One region of the Halomonas sp. DP1Y21-3 genome, then DNA from elsewhere that is predicted to be linked to it. Evidence: predicted binding sites of a transcription regulator. Region 1 holds the regulator's gene; each other region holds the start of a gene.
What was found. Region 1 encodes sigma-54, which starts transcription at its own class of promoters, with help from an activator protein. Its sites were predicted from a motif close to TGGCACNNNNNTTGCTNT; they were not measured.
Positions count from the first base shown of each region.

Region 1 (4,499 bases):
GGCCGAGTTCGCGGTGGCGTAGACGGACGCGGGGATGCTGGTCGGCCAGGGCCGAGGCGATTCCCTCGGCCAGGTAGACCGAACGATGCTGTCCTCCGGTGCAGCCCACCGCCACGGTGAGGTAGCTGCGCTGGCTTTGCTGATAGCGCGGTAGCCAGGTGCGCACCCAGCCGAGGATGTCGCGCTTCATGTCGGCGACGTCCTGATAGCGTTCGAGGAAGTCGATGACGCTGGGATCGCAGCCATTGGCATCACGCAGCGATGGTTCCCAGTAGGGGTTGGGCAGACAGCGGGCATCGAACACGATGTCTGCATCCGGCGGCACGCCACGCTTGAAGCCGAAGGACTCCACGGTCAGGCTCAACTGGCCGCTGCGGTGGTCGGCGACCTGTTCGGCGATGCGCGAACGCAGTTCGTGCACCGACAGGCGAGAGCTGTCGATGACCAGATCGGCCAGGTCTCGAATACCCGAAAGGGCCTTCTGCTCGGACTCGATGGCTTCCGCCAGGGTCATGTCGCTATCACGGGTCAGGGGGTGACGGCGCCGCGTGTGGGAATAGCGCTCGAGCAGAATTCGCGCATCACTGGTCAGGTAGACCACCTGGCAGTCGATCGGACTCTGCTTGAGGGACGCCAGCTGGGCGGGGAAGCGTTCCAACGCCTCAGGCAGGTTGCGGGCGTCGACGCTGACGGCGATACGGCGGGAATGACCGTTTTCCAGCTCGTCCACCAGGGCGCCCAGCAAGGTCGCGGGAAGGTTGTCGATGGCGTAGAACCCCAGGTCCTCCAGGGCCTGAAGGGCCACGGACTTTCCCGAGCCGGAGCGACCACTGATGATCACGAGCTGCATGTCCTGTCTCCTTGGGCAGGCGTCCATTGCTGATGGCCTAGGCAAGGCCGCGATCAGGAGGGAGTGTCGTCCCCCGGCGCCTGTTGGCGGATGGCTTCCTGCAGGCGCTCGTGAAGCTCGCGCTGGGAGCTGGCGTGGCGCAGACGGTGACGTGTGTCGGCGTCGTTCATGACGCCGGCGACCTGGCCGAGCAGGGCGAGATGGGCGTCGTCGGCCTCTTCCGGTACCAGCAGCACGAACACCAGATCGACGGGCTCACCATCGATGGCATCGAAGTCGACAGGTTCCGCGAGTTTGAGGAAGCCGGAGATGGGCGCCTTGCAGTGGGGGTTGCGGGCATGGGGAATGGCGACGCCATTGCCGATGCCGGTACTGCCCAGGCGCTCACGTCCGATCAGCCGACTGAAGACCTCCTGGCTGTCCAGGCTCGGGGTGTTCTGCGCAATGAAGGTGCTGAAAAACTCCAGCACCCTCTTCTTGCTGCCTCCCGGGACATCGAACAATGTGCGCTCGGGAGGGAGAATGGCTTCCAATGTCATGAGAGTCAGCGAATTCCGGCGCCTTGGGCGCGGGCTTGGGATTTTTCCTTGTGCTTGACCAACTGGCGGTCCAGCTTGTCGGCAAGGGCGTCGATAGCGGCATACATGTCGCCGTCCTGCGCTTCGGCATGCAGGTCGGCACCGGCGGCGTGAAGGGTGCAGGCGGCCAGCTGGCGTTCCTTTTCCACCGAGAGGGTCACCTGGACGTTGGTGATGTTGTCGTAGTGGCGCTCCACACGGGTGAGCTTCTCTTGTACGTAGTCACGCAGGGGATCGGTCAATTCGACGTGGTGGCCGGTGATGTTGACTTGCATGACAGGCTCCTTGCTCTTTCGGGTGGTGGCTTGATTGTAACCCTTTTTCCGATCCTGCAAACCCCCTCGACGCTACGCAGAAAGACGCAGATGTCATGCGAAATTTCAAGTGCTTGCGCTTTCCCGATAACTAGGCTAGCGACGCCGCAGCGCAAGGCCTCAGCGCAGTCGCTTGCGCTCGCTGGAAGACGGAATATTCATGGCTTCCCGGTACTTTGCCACGGTGCGTCTGGCGACATTGACGCCGTCTTCCGCCAGCAATTCCACCAGTTTGCTGTCCGACAGAGGTTTGCGGGCAGGTTCCTTTTGAATCAACGATTTGATCATGGCGCGGATGGCGGTACTGGAATGGGCGTCGCCATCCTGGCCGACCTGGCTCGAGAAAAAATACTTCAACTCGAACACGCCGCGAGGCGTGTGCACGAACTTCTGGGTGGTCACGCGGGAGATGGTGGACTCGTGCATCTCCACCTTGTCTGCGATATCGGCCAGCACCAACGGTTTCATGGCCGCTTCTCCCTGCTCGAGGAAGTCGATCTGACGCACCATGATTTCCCGGCCGACCTTCAGCAAGGTGTCGTTGCGGCTGGACAGACTCTTGATCAGCCAGCGCGCCTCCTGCAGGTGGTCCTTGAGGAACTGGTTGTCCTGGCTCTTGTCCGCGCGCCGAATCAGCGCAGCATAGTCGGGCTGGATGCGCAGTCGGGGCATTGCATCCGGATTGAGTTCAACACGCCAGCCCTCTTCGGTGTGGCGTACCACCAGGTCGGGTATGACGTAGTCGTTATCGCTGTCACCGAACTGGCTGCCGGGACGTGGGTCGAGGCTCCGGATCAGCTCGATGACGCTGTCGAGTTGGTCGTCATCGAGTCCTAGCCGGCGCTTCAGCAGACGTCGGTCGCCGCTGGCCAGTGCCTCGAGAAACTGTCTTACCAGTCGTCCGGCCTGGGGCAGCAGGACGGTATCGCGAGGCAGACTATCCAGTTGCAGCATCAAACACTCGCGCAGGTCGCGGGCGAACACTCCGGTCGGTTCGAACTGTTGCAGCCGAACCAGCACCGCCTCCACCTCGGCGAGGGGAGGGGGGCGACGACCGTCTTGCTCGAGCCCCTGGGCGATGTCATCCAGTGTCTGCTCGAGATAGCCGTCGGCGTTGACCGCGTCGAGCAGGCTCTCGGCGATCAGGCGCTCCTGGTCGTTGACGTCGAGCATCGCCAGTTGCCAGCTCAGGTGGCTGTGCAGTGACTGGGAGCTTGCCTGGCGCTCGAAATCCGGCGCCTCGCCACTGCCGGCGGGGGTGGTGCCCAGGTCCTGGTAGGTGTCGGACCAGTCGCTGTCCACACTGAGTTCCGAGGGAATCTGATCCGCCCAGTCATCTTCCACGGCTTCCCTGGTCTGCTGTTCGCCGAACTCGTCCTCGAGTTCGAGCATGGGGTTGGCCTCCAGCGCCTGCTGGACCTCCTGGCGCAGGTCCAGAGTCGAAAGCTGCAGCAGGCCGATCGCCTGTTGCAGTTGCGGGGTCATGGTCAGCTGGGTACCGATGCGCAGCTGCAGTGACGCCTTGAGGGCCATGGGTCGGGATCCACCAGTGTTGTCGAAAGGCTTTACCCTAACGACGAGTCATCAGACATGCAAGCATCTTGCCAAGTTGGTGTTTTTTGACCTGTGGGAGGGAGTGGAAAGGTCGATGTGGAACAACTTGGTAGGGGGGGAGGTGCTTCTTTCGAGGGAGGCCCTGTGTGCAAGGTGAGGCCGACCCTTTCGGGGCCGGCGGTTGGATGCTGATGCTGGTAAGTGTTGCGGCCGCTTGATGCGACTGCGACTGTCGGGCGGCCCTGCGGTCTAGAGGCGGAAGTTCTCGCCCAGGTAGACCTCCTTGACGCGCTGGTTGGCGAGGATGGACTCGGCGCTGCCCTCGGCGATGATCTGGCCGTCGCCGACGATGTAGGCACGATCGCAGATATCGAGGGTCTCGCGCACGTTGTGATCGGTGATCAGGACGCCGATATCGCGGGCCTTGAGTTGACGAATGATGGACTTGATCTCGCCCACCGAGATCGGGTCGACCCCGGCGAAGGGTTCATCGAGCAGGATAAAGGCCGGCTCGGTGGCCAGGGCGCGAGCGATCTCGACTCGGCGCCGCTCCCCGCCGGACAGGCTCATGCCGGGGTTGTCGCGAATATGGCTGACGTGGAAGTCCTCGAGGAGTTGCTCGAGACGTGCTTCTCGGCCCTCGCGGTCGAGGTCCTTGCGGGTCTCGAGGATCGCCATGATGTTGTCGGCCACCGACAGCTTGCGAAAGATCGAAGCCTCCTGAGGCAGGTAGCCGATACCGGCCAGCGCGCGCTGGTGCATGGCCGCGCGGCTCAGGTCCCGATCATCGATGCTGATGCTGCCGGCGTCGGCTCTGACCAGGCCGACGATCATGTAGAAGGAGGTGGTCTTGCCGGCCCCGTTGGGGCCCAGCAGACCGACGATGCTGCCCTGCTCGATCGACAGGCTGATGTCCTGGACGACGCGACGCTTCTTGTAGCTCTTGGCCAGATGGCGAGCGTGGAGAGTCTTCATCAGTTTCCTTGGCTTTCCGGCTCGAGGGTCATGCGAATGCGCTGCTCGCCCTGGACGCCCTGGGCGCTGGAGCGGGCCTGGACCACGCGGCGATCGAGGAAGTACTCCAGATAGGCACCGTCGAAGGTGTCATTGGCCTTGTGCAGCTCAGCCTGGTCGATCAGCTCCATGCGGCGTTCGGCCACGTGGTAGATCACCTTGCGGCCCCAGCCCTTGACCACCGGTTCT
Region 1 is NZ_JAHVJM010000006.1:145,093-149,591, forward strand. Features, by position in the region: gene rapZ (RNase adapter RapZ) at 1-850, opposite strand, end outside; gene ptsN (PTS IIA-like nitrogen regulatory protein PtsN) at 904-1,389, opposite strand; gene hpf (ribosome hibernation-promoting factor, HPF/YfiA family) at 1,395-1,703, opposite strand; gene KUV74_RS17230 (RNA polymerase factor sigma-54) at 1,863-3,275, opposite strand; gene lptB (LPS export ABC transporter ATP-binding protein) at 3,546-4,271, opposite strand; gene lptA (lipopolysaccharide transport periplasmic protein LptA) at 4,271-4,499, opposite strand, start outside.

Region 2 (4,499 bases), on a different contig from region 1:
GATCTCGTCGAGCATCCACTCAAGACGCGCCTCGGCACGATCGTGGTAGCGCTCGTAGAGGTCGTAGGCCCGCTCCAGGGAGCCTTCGAGCATTGCCTCGTCCATGCCGGTACGCAGATCAGCGAACTCATCCACGTCATCCTGCACGAAGTAGGCACGCTGGCCGTCCAGCACGTCCAGATAACGCTGGAAGGCGCGGTTGGACCATTGGTCGTCCAGCCTCACGTCCGCGTAGTGGCCGTAGCGTAGTGATTCGGCCACCTCCATGGCCGCCTGACGCTGGTCGTCGCCGGGCGTGGGAGTAGCCAGCGCCGTAGGGGCCGCGATCAGCAGGGACAGCGCCAGGGCGCGACCCGCAGACTCAATCAGGCTCATCAATGAAGCACTCCAGGATTCGTGTACACTCGTCGGTCTGACACCGACTCGGTCGGCGGGTCCCTTGGACCGGATTCGCATTGTAGCAGCTTGATGTCAATCCTTGACCCTTGCCGTTGTGCGACATTTAGGGTCAATCCTTGAACCACACTATCATGCAACAGAGGACGCCCATGTCACAGGAGTGCTTGCCAAAGGATGATGCCGGATGCGCCAAAAGGCTCAGTCGGCTGCTTGAGTTTCTTCACCGTTCCCCCAGCCCTTGGCACGCCACCGCGAACATGGCTCAGCGGCTCGAGGACGCCGGCTACCGTCGCCTGTTGGAGACCGATAGCTGGGATTTGGTTCCCGGTGACCGCTTCTACGTGACCCGCAACGATTCTTCGATTATCGCCGTCAACCTGCCGAAGGGCCAGCCGGTCACCAGTCTGCGCATGGTCGGCGCCCATACCGACAGCCCCAATCTCAGGCTGAAGACCCACGCCGGCCAGACGTCTGCGGGCTGGCTGCAGCTTGGCGTGCAGGTCTACGGCGGGGCACTGCTCGCGCCCTGGTTCGACCGGGACCTGGGCCTGGCCGGGCGTCTGCATGTCCGTCACGCCGATGGGCGGGTCGAGGGCGTGCTGCTCAACGTCGCCGAGGCCATCGCCATTATCCCGAGCCTTGCCATCCACCTGGATCGCGAAGCCAACGACGGCAAGGCGATGAATGCTCAGACCCAGATGGCGCCGGTGGTGCTGCAGGGGGGCAAGGACGACGACCTCGATCGCCTGCTGCTGGCCAGGCTGGAGCAGGAGCACGGCCTGACCGGGGTAAAGGTGCTGGACTTCGAGCTGGGCTTCTATGATCTGCAGCCGCCGTCGCTGGTGGGCGTGGGCAAGGAATTGATCGCCAGCGCCCGCCTGGACAACCTTTTGTCCTGCTTTATTGGCCTGGAAGCGATGCTCGACGCCGACGGCGAACAGGGCATGGTGCTGGTCGCCAATGACCACGAAGAGGTGGGTAGCGCCAGCGCCTGTGGCGCCCAGGGTCCGTTCCTCGCCGACGTGCTCAAGCGGGTGAATGGCCTGGTCGGCGAGGGCACCGAGGAAGGCTATATCCGCCTGATCCAGTCCTCGCGGATGATCTCCTGCGACAACGCCCACGCGCTGCACCCGAACTACAAGGACAAGCACGACGCCCAGCACGGCCCGAGCCTCAACGCGGGCCCGGTGATCAAGACCAACGCCAACCAGCGCTACGCCACCAACAGCGCCACGGCGGCGATGTTCCGTGATCTGTGCGAGAAGGTAGAGGTGCCGGTGCAGACCTTTATTACCCGGGCGGACATGGGCTGCGGCAGCACCATCGGCCCCATCACCGCAACGGAGCTTGGTGTGCCGACGCTGGACGTGGGGGTGCCCCAGTGGGCGATGCACTCTATCCGCGAGACCGCCGGCAGCCAGGATGTGGAACACCTGACCCGCGCACTGACGGCCTTCTTCAACAGCGCCGAACTGGTGTAGGTACAGCGCTCGCAGCACGCTTGCTGAAAGGCTGAAACGACGATAACAGAGCGCCTGGCGGGCAACCGCCAGGCGCTTTGTTTTTTCTGCGTCGGTGTTGAACCGTTGCATTGGAAGGCACAACGAAAAGGCCCGTCGATCGATGATCGACGGGCCTTTCGGTATCTGGTGGCTACGCCCTGACTCGAACAGGGGACCCCATCATTATGAGTGATGTGCTCTAACCAACTGAGCTACGTAGCCTTTGGATGGCGCCATATTGTACGGATTGCCGGCTTGTTGTCAAGCACTTGGGCTACGGTGATGGCCCCGATGCCGGCCTTGGTGATGGCCCCGATGACGGCTCTGATAGTGGCCCGGGGCGGCCAGGGCGGCGTCAGCGCAGCGCGCTGGAAAGCCGGCTACCACCTGTGTGCCGTGTAGCGCGAGTTCTGTGCTGGCGTGACGGAGGCCGCTGGAAAGGGCGCTACCGCCATGTGGTCATCAAGTGCGCCAAGTGTTTGAAAAGACGTACTCCCCGCAATCTGGCACGGGCCTTGCTCTGTAGTTTAGGGAAACAACAACAGGCGATCTGGATGGCTTTTCGTGCAGGCCTCGTGTCGGCTTCTGGCCTTGGCTGTAACGAGGGCAGGCCGCCTCCAGATCAGGGGATCACGCCGGTGGCGAGATCCAGGACCACGACAGGGGAGTCGTTGCCGATGGAGCCCATCGAAACCTTCTACGACGTGATGCGGCGACAGGGGGTCACGCGTCGCTCATTTCTGAAGTTCTGTTCACTGACGGCGGCGGCGCTGGGGCTCGGGCCTGCCTACACCGCCAAGATCGCCCACGCCATGGAGACCAAGCCGCGCACGCCGGTGATCTGGGTGCACGGGCTCGAGTGCACCTGCTGCTCGGAGTCGTTCATCCGCTCGGCCCATCCGCTGGTCAAGGACGTGGTGCTGTCGATGATCTCGCTGGACTACGACGACACCCTGATGGCGGCGGCGGGGCATCAGGCCGAGGCCGCCCTGGCCGACACCATCGAGCGCTACAAGGGCAACTACATCCTGGCGGTGGAGGGCAACCCGCCGCTCAATGAGGACGGCATGTTCTGCATCGTCGGTGGGCGGCCCTTCGTCGACCAGCTGCGCGAGACCGCAGAGCACGCCAAGGCAGTGATCTCCTGGGGCTCGTGTGCCAGCCACGGCTGTGTCCAGGCGGCGCGCCCCAACCCCACCCGGGCGACTCCGGTGCACAAGGTCATCACCGACAAGCCGATCATCAAGGTGCCGGGCTGCCCGCCGATCGCCGAGGTCATGACCGGGGTCATCACCTACATGCTGACCTTCGACCGGCTGCCGGAGCTCGACCGCACCGGTCGGCCCAAGATGTTCTATTCACAGCGCATCCACGACAAGTGCTACCGCCGGCCGCACTTCGACGCCGGCCAGTTCGTCGAGTCCTTCGATGACGAGGGCGCCCGTCGCGGCTACTGCCTGTACAAGGTGGGCTGCAAGGGCCCGACCACCTACAACGCCTGTTCGACCATCCGCTGGAACGAGGGCGTGAGCTTCCCGATCCAGGCCGGCCACGGCTGTATCGGCTGCTCCGAAGACGGCTTCTGGGACAAGGGGTCCTGGTACGCCCGGCTGCAGGACGTGCACCAGTTCGGCATCGAGGCCAACGCTGACCAGATCGGCGGCGTTATGGCCACCGGGGTGGGCGGTGCGGTGGCGGTCCACGCCGCCGTCAGCGCCTTGAAACGGGCGCAGGTCAAGCGCCAGTCGTCAGCCAACAGGGAGCAAGCCTGATGACCCAGATCAACACCCCTAACGGGTTCAACCTGGACAGAAGCGGACGGCGTATCGTCGTCGACCCGGTGACCCGCATAGAGGGCCATATGCGCTGCGAGGTCAACGTGGATGACAACAACATCATCCGCAACGCGGTGTCCACCGGCACCATGTGGCGCGGGCTCGAGGTCATCCTCAAGGGCCGTGACCCGCGCGACGCCTGGGCCTTTGTCGAGCGCATCTGCGGCGTCTGCACCGGCTGTCATGCGCTGGCGTCGGTGCGCGCGGTGGAGGACGCTCTCGACATCCGCATCCCGCGCAACGCCCACCTGATCCGCGAGATGATGGCCAAGGTGCTGCAGTGGCATGACCACGTGGTGCACTTCTACCACCTGCACGCGCTGGACTGGGTCAACCCGGTCAATGCGCTGAGGGCCGACCCGCGGGCGACCTCGCAACTGCAGCAGTTGACCGGCCCCAACCATCCGCTGTCGTCGCCGGGCTATTTTCGCGACGTCCAGAATCGCCTGAAGACCTTTATCGAGTCTGGGCAGCTCGGGCTTTTCAAGAACGGCTACTGGGACAATCCCGCCTATCGGCTCTCGCCGGAGGCAGACCTGATGGCGACCGCTCACTATCTCGAGGCGCTGGACCTGCAGAAGGAGATCGTCAAGGTCCATACCGTGTTCGGCGGCAAGAACCCCCACCCCAACTACATGGTCGGCGGGGTGCCCTGTGCCATCAATATCGACGGCGATCTGGCGGCCGGGGCGCCACTCAACATGGAGCGGCTCAACTTCGTGCGCGCGCGCATGGAGGAAGCCTTCGCCTTCTCCAGGAACGT
Region 2 is NZ_JAHVJM010000004.1:465,055-469,553, reverse strand. Features, by position in the region: gene KUV74_RS14270 (carboxy terminal-processing peptidase) at 1-375, opposite strand, end outside; gene KUV74_RS14265 (M18 family aminopeptidase) at 549-1,880, shown strand; tRNA gene KUV74_RS14260 (tRNA-Met) at 2,047-2,123, opposite strand; gene KUV74_RS14255 (hydrogenase small subunit) at 2,579-3,673, shown strand; gene KUV74_RS14250 (nickel-dependent hydrogenase large subunit) at 3,673-4,499, shown strand, end outside.
Region 2: the regulator sigma-54 is predicted to act here: its motif matches at 2,406-2,423, upstream of KUV74_RS14255 (hydrogenase small subunit).

Region 3 (4,499 bases), on a different contig from region 1:
CCTCGCCGGCGATGACCTCGGTGCCGGGTCCGATCACGATGGTGACGTCCGGCTGGGTGTCTGGATTGCCGGCCTTGCCGATGGCGGCGATGCGACCCGCCTGAAGGCCCACGTCGGCCTTGACGATGCCCCACCAGTCAAGGATCAGGGCATTGGTGATGACGGTGTCCATCACCGTCTGGTCGAGACGCTGGCTCTGCCCCATACCGTCACGAATGACCTTGCCACCACCAAACTTGACCTCGTCGCCGTAGTGGGTGGCGTCCTTCTCTACCTCGATCCACAGCTCGGTGTCTCCCAGGCGCACCCGGTCTCCGACGGTGGGGCCATAGATGTCGGCATAAGCCTGACGACTGATCTTCATCGGGCGTCCTCCTGGCCGCTGTCGCCGCTGGGTGCACCGGCATCGTCCAGCGCGCCCATGACTTCACCGCGAAAGCCGTAGATATGACGACGTCCGGCGAAGCTCACCAGGGTGACCTCACGGCTCTGCCCCGGCTCGAAGCGCACCGCGCTGCCGGCGGCCACGTCCAGACGAAAGCCCCGCGCCCTGTCGCGATCGAACGCCAGTGCCGGGTTGGTCTCGGCGAAGTGATAGTGGGATCCGACCTGAATCGGTCGATCTCCGCGATTGGCCACCTCCAGCGTGACCCTGTCGCGACCCTCGCACAGGGCGATGTCACCGTCCTTCAGTTGGTATTCTCCGGGGATCATCCCGCGCCCTCCCTATTGGTATCAGCGTATGAGCCTGTCGCGTCGCCCCCGGATCAAGCCGGGGCCTGGCAGCGTCACGAGATCGGGTTGTGCACCGTTACCAGCTTGGTGCCGTCGGGAAAGGTGGCCTCGACCTGCACCTCGTCGACCATTTCCGCCACCCCTTCCATCACCTCGTCACGCCCCAGTATCTGGCGCCCTCGGCTCATCATCTCGGCCACACTCAGGCCTTCCCGGGCACCCTCCATGATCTCGCAGCTGATCAAGGCCACCGCCTCGGGATAGTTCAGCTTGAGCCCCTTGGCGCGTCGCCGCTCGGCCACCAGGCCAGCGGTAAACAGCAAGAGCTTGTCCTTGTCACGCGGTGTCAGCTCCATCCTTTCATCCTCGATGTTGGTCAGGGTGGCCAGGGGTCGCCTGTCCCGCCCGGCATGACATTCAGGTAAACCAGATGCGTGGCACACAGGCCTCGCGATCCATCAGCATCGGACGCAGCAACGTCCAGGCCGCCTCGCACAGCGACCAGGCCTCGCGCCGCGAGTGACCGAGGTAGCGCAGCAGCAGGACGCCATCACGTACGGTGACGGCCCAGCGCTCGGCTTCACCAGCGCCGGGACTGCCGGCAAGGTCATTCCCTCCCTGCCCCAACCCTTGGCGCAGACGTTCGATCGCCGCGGACTCGTCTTCGAGCCCGACCGCCCACAGGGTTGCCTGGACGCTGCACCCTCGCTGCCCCCAGGCGCCGTGAAAACGACGATGGTCAGGGTCGAGGGGCTGGCGCTCGATCCACAGTGGTCGTCCGTCCCGGGATAACCGGAAGCGCTGTTCGAGGTGGCCGCTGGCAAACGGCAGATCACTGGCCGGCCGGCCCAGCGCCAGCACCTCCCAGCCCAGGCAGCGGGCGCTGCCGGAAAGCTCGATCTCGGTGGCCTGCACCCCTCGCGAGCCGTCGAAGGCGATGGTTTCCTGGGGCAACCACTCGAGCAGCCCGCCCTCCTCGACCACCAGACGAGTGCGCTGGGACCAGGCCACGGCGTTGCGGTCGGCCCGATACAGCTTGTTGGCCGCCGGTGTGGTCAGCAGCGCCCGCGCGCCCGCGCCCACCCGCGCCTGGATATCCAGGATATCGCCGCTGACCAGCCCCCCCGGGGGATGCAGCAGATAGACGTGGCAGGTGCCGTCGCGGCCTTCGGGGTAGAAGGGACGCTGCACCCGCAGGGGGCCGCGATGATCCACCCGATAGAGGCGAGTGGCCTGGCCATCATGGCGAAAGCCGAGATCGAGGCTGGCCTCCCAGCGCCGTCCCGCGTCGAAGCGATGGCCGTGCCGATCGGTCGAATCCTGTGTTGTCTGCGCGCTCATGGCTCTCCCGGGCGGTCCGTCGAGTCGGCGTGGCAAGCGAAAGTAAAAAAGGCCACCACCATTGCCCAATCAAGGTGCAAGCCCCGTACCAGCTTCTCGAATCTCTATTTTTCTACTTAATTTTCAATTTCTTATAGAACAACCAAGGATTGCACCAGAGAAAAGCACGCCTTTGGTCGCGCACAAAAAAAGTGCGCAACCTTACGATTGCGCACCATTGATGTGCAGCGATTCATCCTGATTGACGCGCTACCGCTCAGACGGTCAGGTAGCGCTTCACCACGGCGTCGTCGAGCTCACCGATATCACCGACGGCGACTCTCCGCCCGCGATCGAGGATGGCGAAGTGGTCGGCGAAGCGACGGGCAAAGGGCAGTTTCTGCTCCACCAGCAGCACGGTCAGCCCATCATCGGCGATCAACCGACGGATGACTTCGCCGATCTGGGCGACGATATTGGGCTGGATGCCCTCCCCCGGCTCGTCGAGGATCAACAGCTTCGGCTCGATCACCAGGGCGCGCCCGATCGCCAGCTGCTGCTGCTGACCGCCGGACAGATCGCCGCCACGCCGGTGACGCATCTCCTTGAGTACCGGGAACAGCTCATAGATCCGTTCGGGCACCTGGCGCAGGCCATCACCACGGGCGGCGAGGCCCGTGCGCAGGTTCTCCTCAACCGTCATCAGCGGAAAGATCTGGCGTCCCTGGGGCACATAGCCCACGCCCAGGCGTGAGCGATCCTCGAGGCGACGCTTCTCCAGCGCGACACCGTCGGCGTAGTGAAGCTCACCGCCGGTGATCGGCACCTCGCCCATGATCGCCTTCATCAGGGTGGTCTTGCCGACGCCATTACGACCCAGCACACAGGTACAGGCCGCCCTGGGCACGTCGAGATCGAGATCCCACAGGGTGTGGCTCTCGCCATAGAACTGATTGAGCCCGCGAATGCTCAGCATCGATCCACCTCCTTGCCTGTCTCTCGCGCCCACCGGCCGCAGACCTTCGCCCACAGCGTGGCCAGCCTGCCGCGGGATGCGCCGTCCGCCCAGTACAGCGCTCTTACCGAAGACTGCTGAGGTACTCGCTCCAGTCCGATCATGCCGCCTCCTCGTCGCCACCCAGGTAGACCTCGATCACCCTGGGGTCGCTTGCCACCTTGTCCATACTGCCCTCGGCCAGCACCGAACCCTGATGCAGCACCGTCACCGTGCGGGCGATCGAACGCACAAAGCCCATGTCGTGCTCCACCACCACCACCGAGTGCTTGCCGGCGAGGCTCAACAACAGCTCTGCGGTACGCTCCATCTCCTGCTCGGTCATCCCCGCCACCGGCTCGTCGACCAGCAACAGTCGAGGGCGCTGCATCAACAGCATGCCGATCTCGAGCCACTGCTTCTGTCCGTGGGACAGGATGCCCGCCTGGCGGCGACTGAGCGACGCCAGGCCCACCGTCTCGAGCACCTCCTCGATTCGCGCCAGCACCTCCCCGGTCATGCGCGCCTTGAGCGTCGGCCACAGACTCTTGTCCATGGCCATCGCCAGCTCGAGGTTCTCGAACACCGTCAGCGCCTCGAACACCGTGGGCTTCTGGAACTTGCGCCCGATGCCGAGCCGGGCGATCTCCGGCTCGTTCTTGGTCAACAGGTTGTGGCGGCTGCCGAACCACACGCTGCCCTGATCCGGGCGCGTCTTGCCGGTGATGATGTCCATCATGGTGGTCTTGCCAGCACCGTTGGGGCCGATGATGCAGCGCAGTTCGCCGTCGTCGATGGTCAGGTTGAGATCATTGATGGCCTTGAAGCCGTCGAAGCTCACCGACACGTCCTCGAGATAGAGGATCGGGCCGTGGCGCACGTCGACCGGCGATTGTTCCGGGACCAGGAAGTCGAAGACCCGATCGCGATCGGCCAGGCTCTGAAGAAAGCTCATGGGGTGGCCTCCCTGGGGGTTGCATCCAGCGTGTCGGTTGGCGTGTCGGGTTGCGTGTCGCTGTCATCGTCGCTGCCTTGCTGGCGAGAGCGTGACAAAAGCCCGGCGATGCCCTGGGGCAGCAGCACCGTCACCAGCACGAACAGCGCACCGAGCGCGAACAGCCAGGCCTCCGGCATCACCCCGGTGAACACGCTCTTGGCGTAGTTCACCGCCAGCGCACCGATCACCGCGCCATAGAGGGTGGCACGGCCACCCAGGGCCACCCACACCACCACCTCGATGGAGAACAGCGGCGAGAACTCGCTGGGGTTGATGATGCCAACCTGGGGCACATAGAGGGCGCCGGCGACCCCGGCCAGCATGGCCGAGACGACGAACACGAACAGCTGATAGCGCTCCACCCGGTAGCCGAGAAAGCGGGTGCGGGACTCGGCGTCGCGCACCGCCACGCAGACCCGCCCGAGCTTGCTGACCACGATGGCGCGGCACAGC
Region 3 is NZ_JAHVJM010000004.1:148,468-152,966, forward strand. Features, by position in the region: gene ureC (urease subunit alpha) at 1-364, opposite strand, end outside; gene KUV74_RS12915 (urease subunit beta) at 361-714, opposite strand; gene ureA (urease subunit gamma) at 789-1,091, opposite strand; gene KUV74_RS12925 (urease accessory protein UreD) at 1,153-2,076, opposite strand; gene urtE (urea ABC transporter ATP-binding subunit UrtE) at 2,333-3,031, opposite strand; gene urtD (urea ABC transporter ATP-binding protein UrtD) at 3,171-4,004, opposite strand; gene urtC (urea ABC transporter permease subunit UrtC) at 4,001-4,499, opposite strand, start outside.
Region 3: the regulator sigma-54 is predicted to act here: its motif matches at 2,150-2,167, upstream of KUV74_RS12925 (urease accessory protein UreD).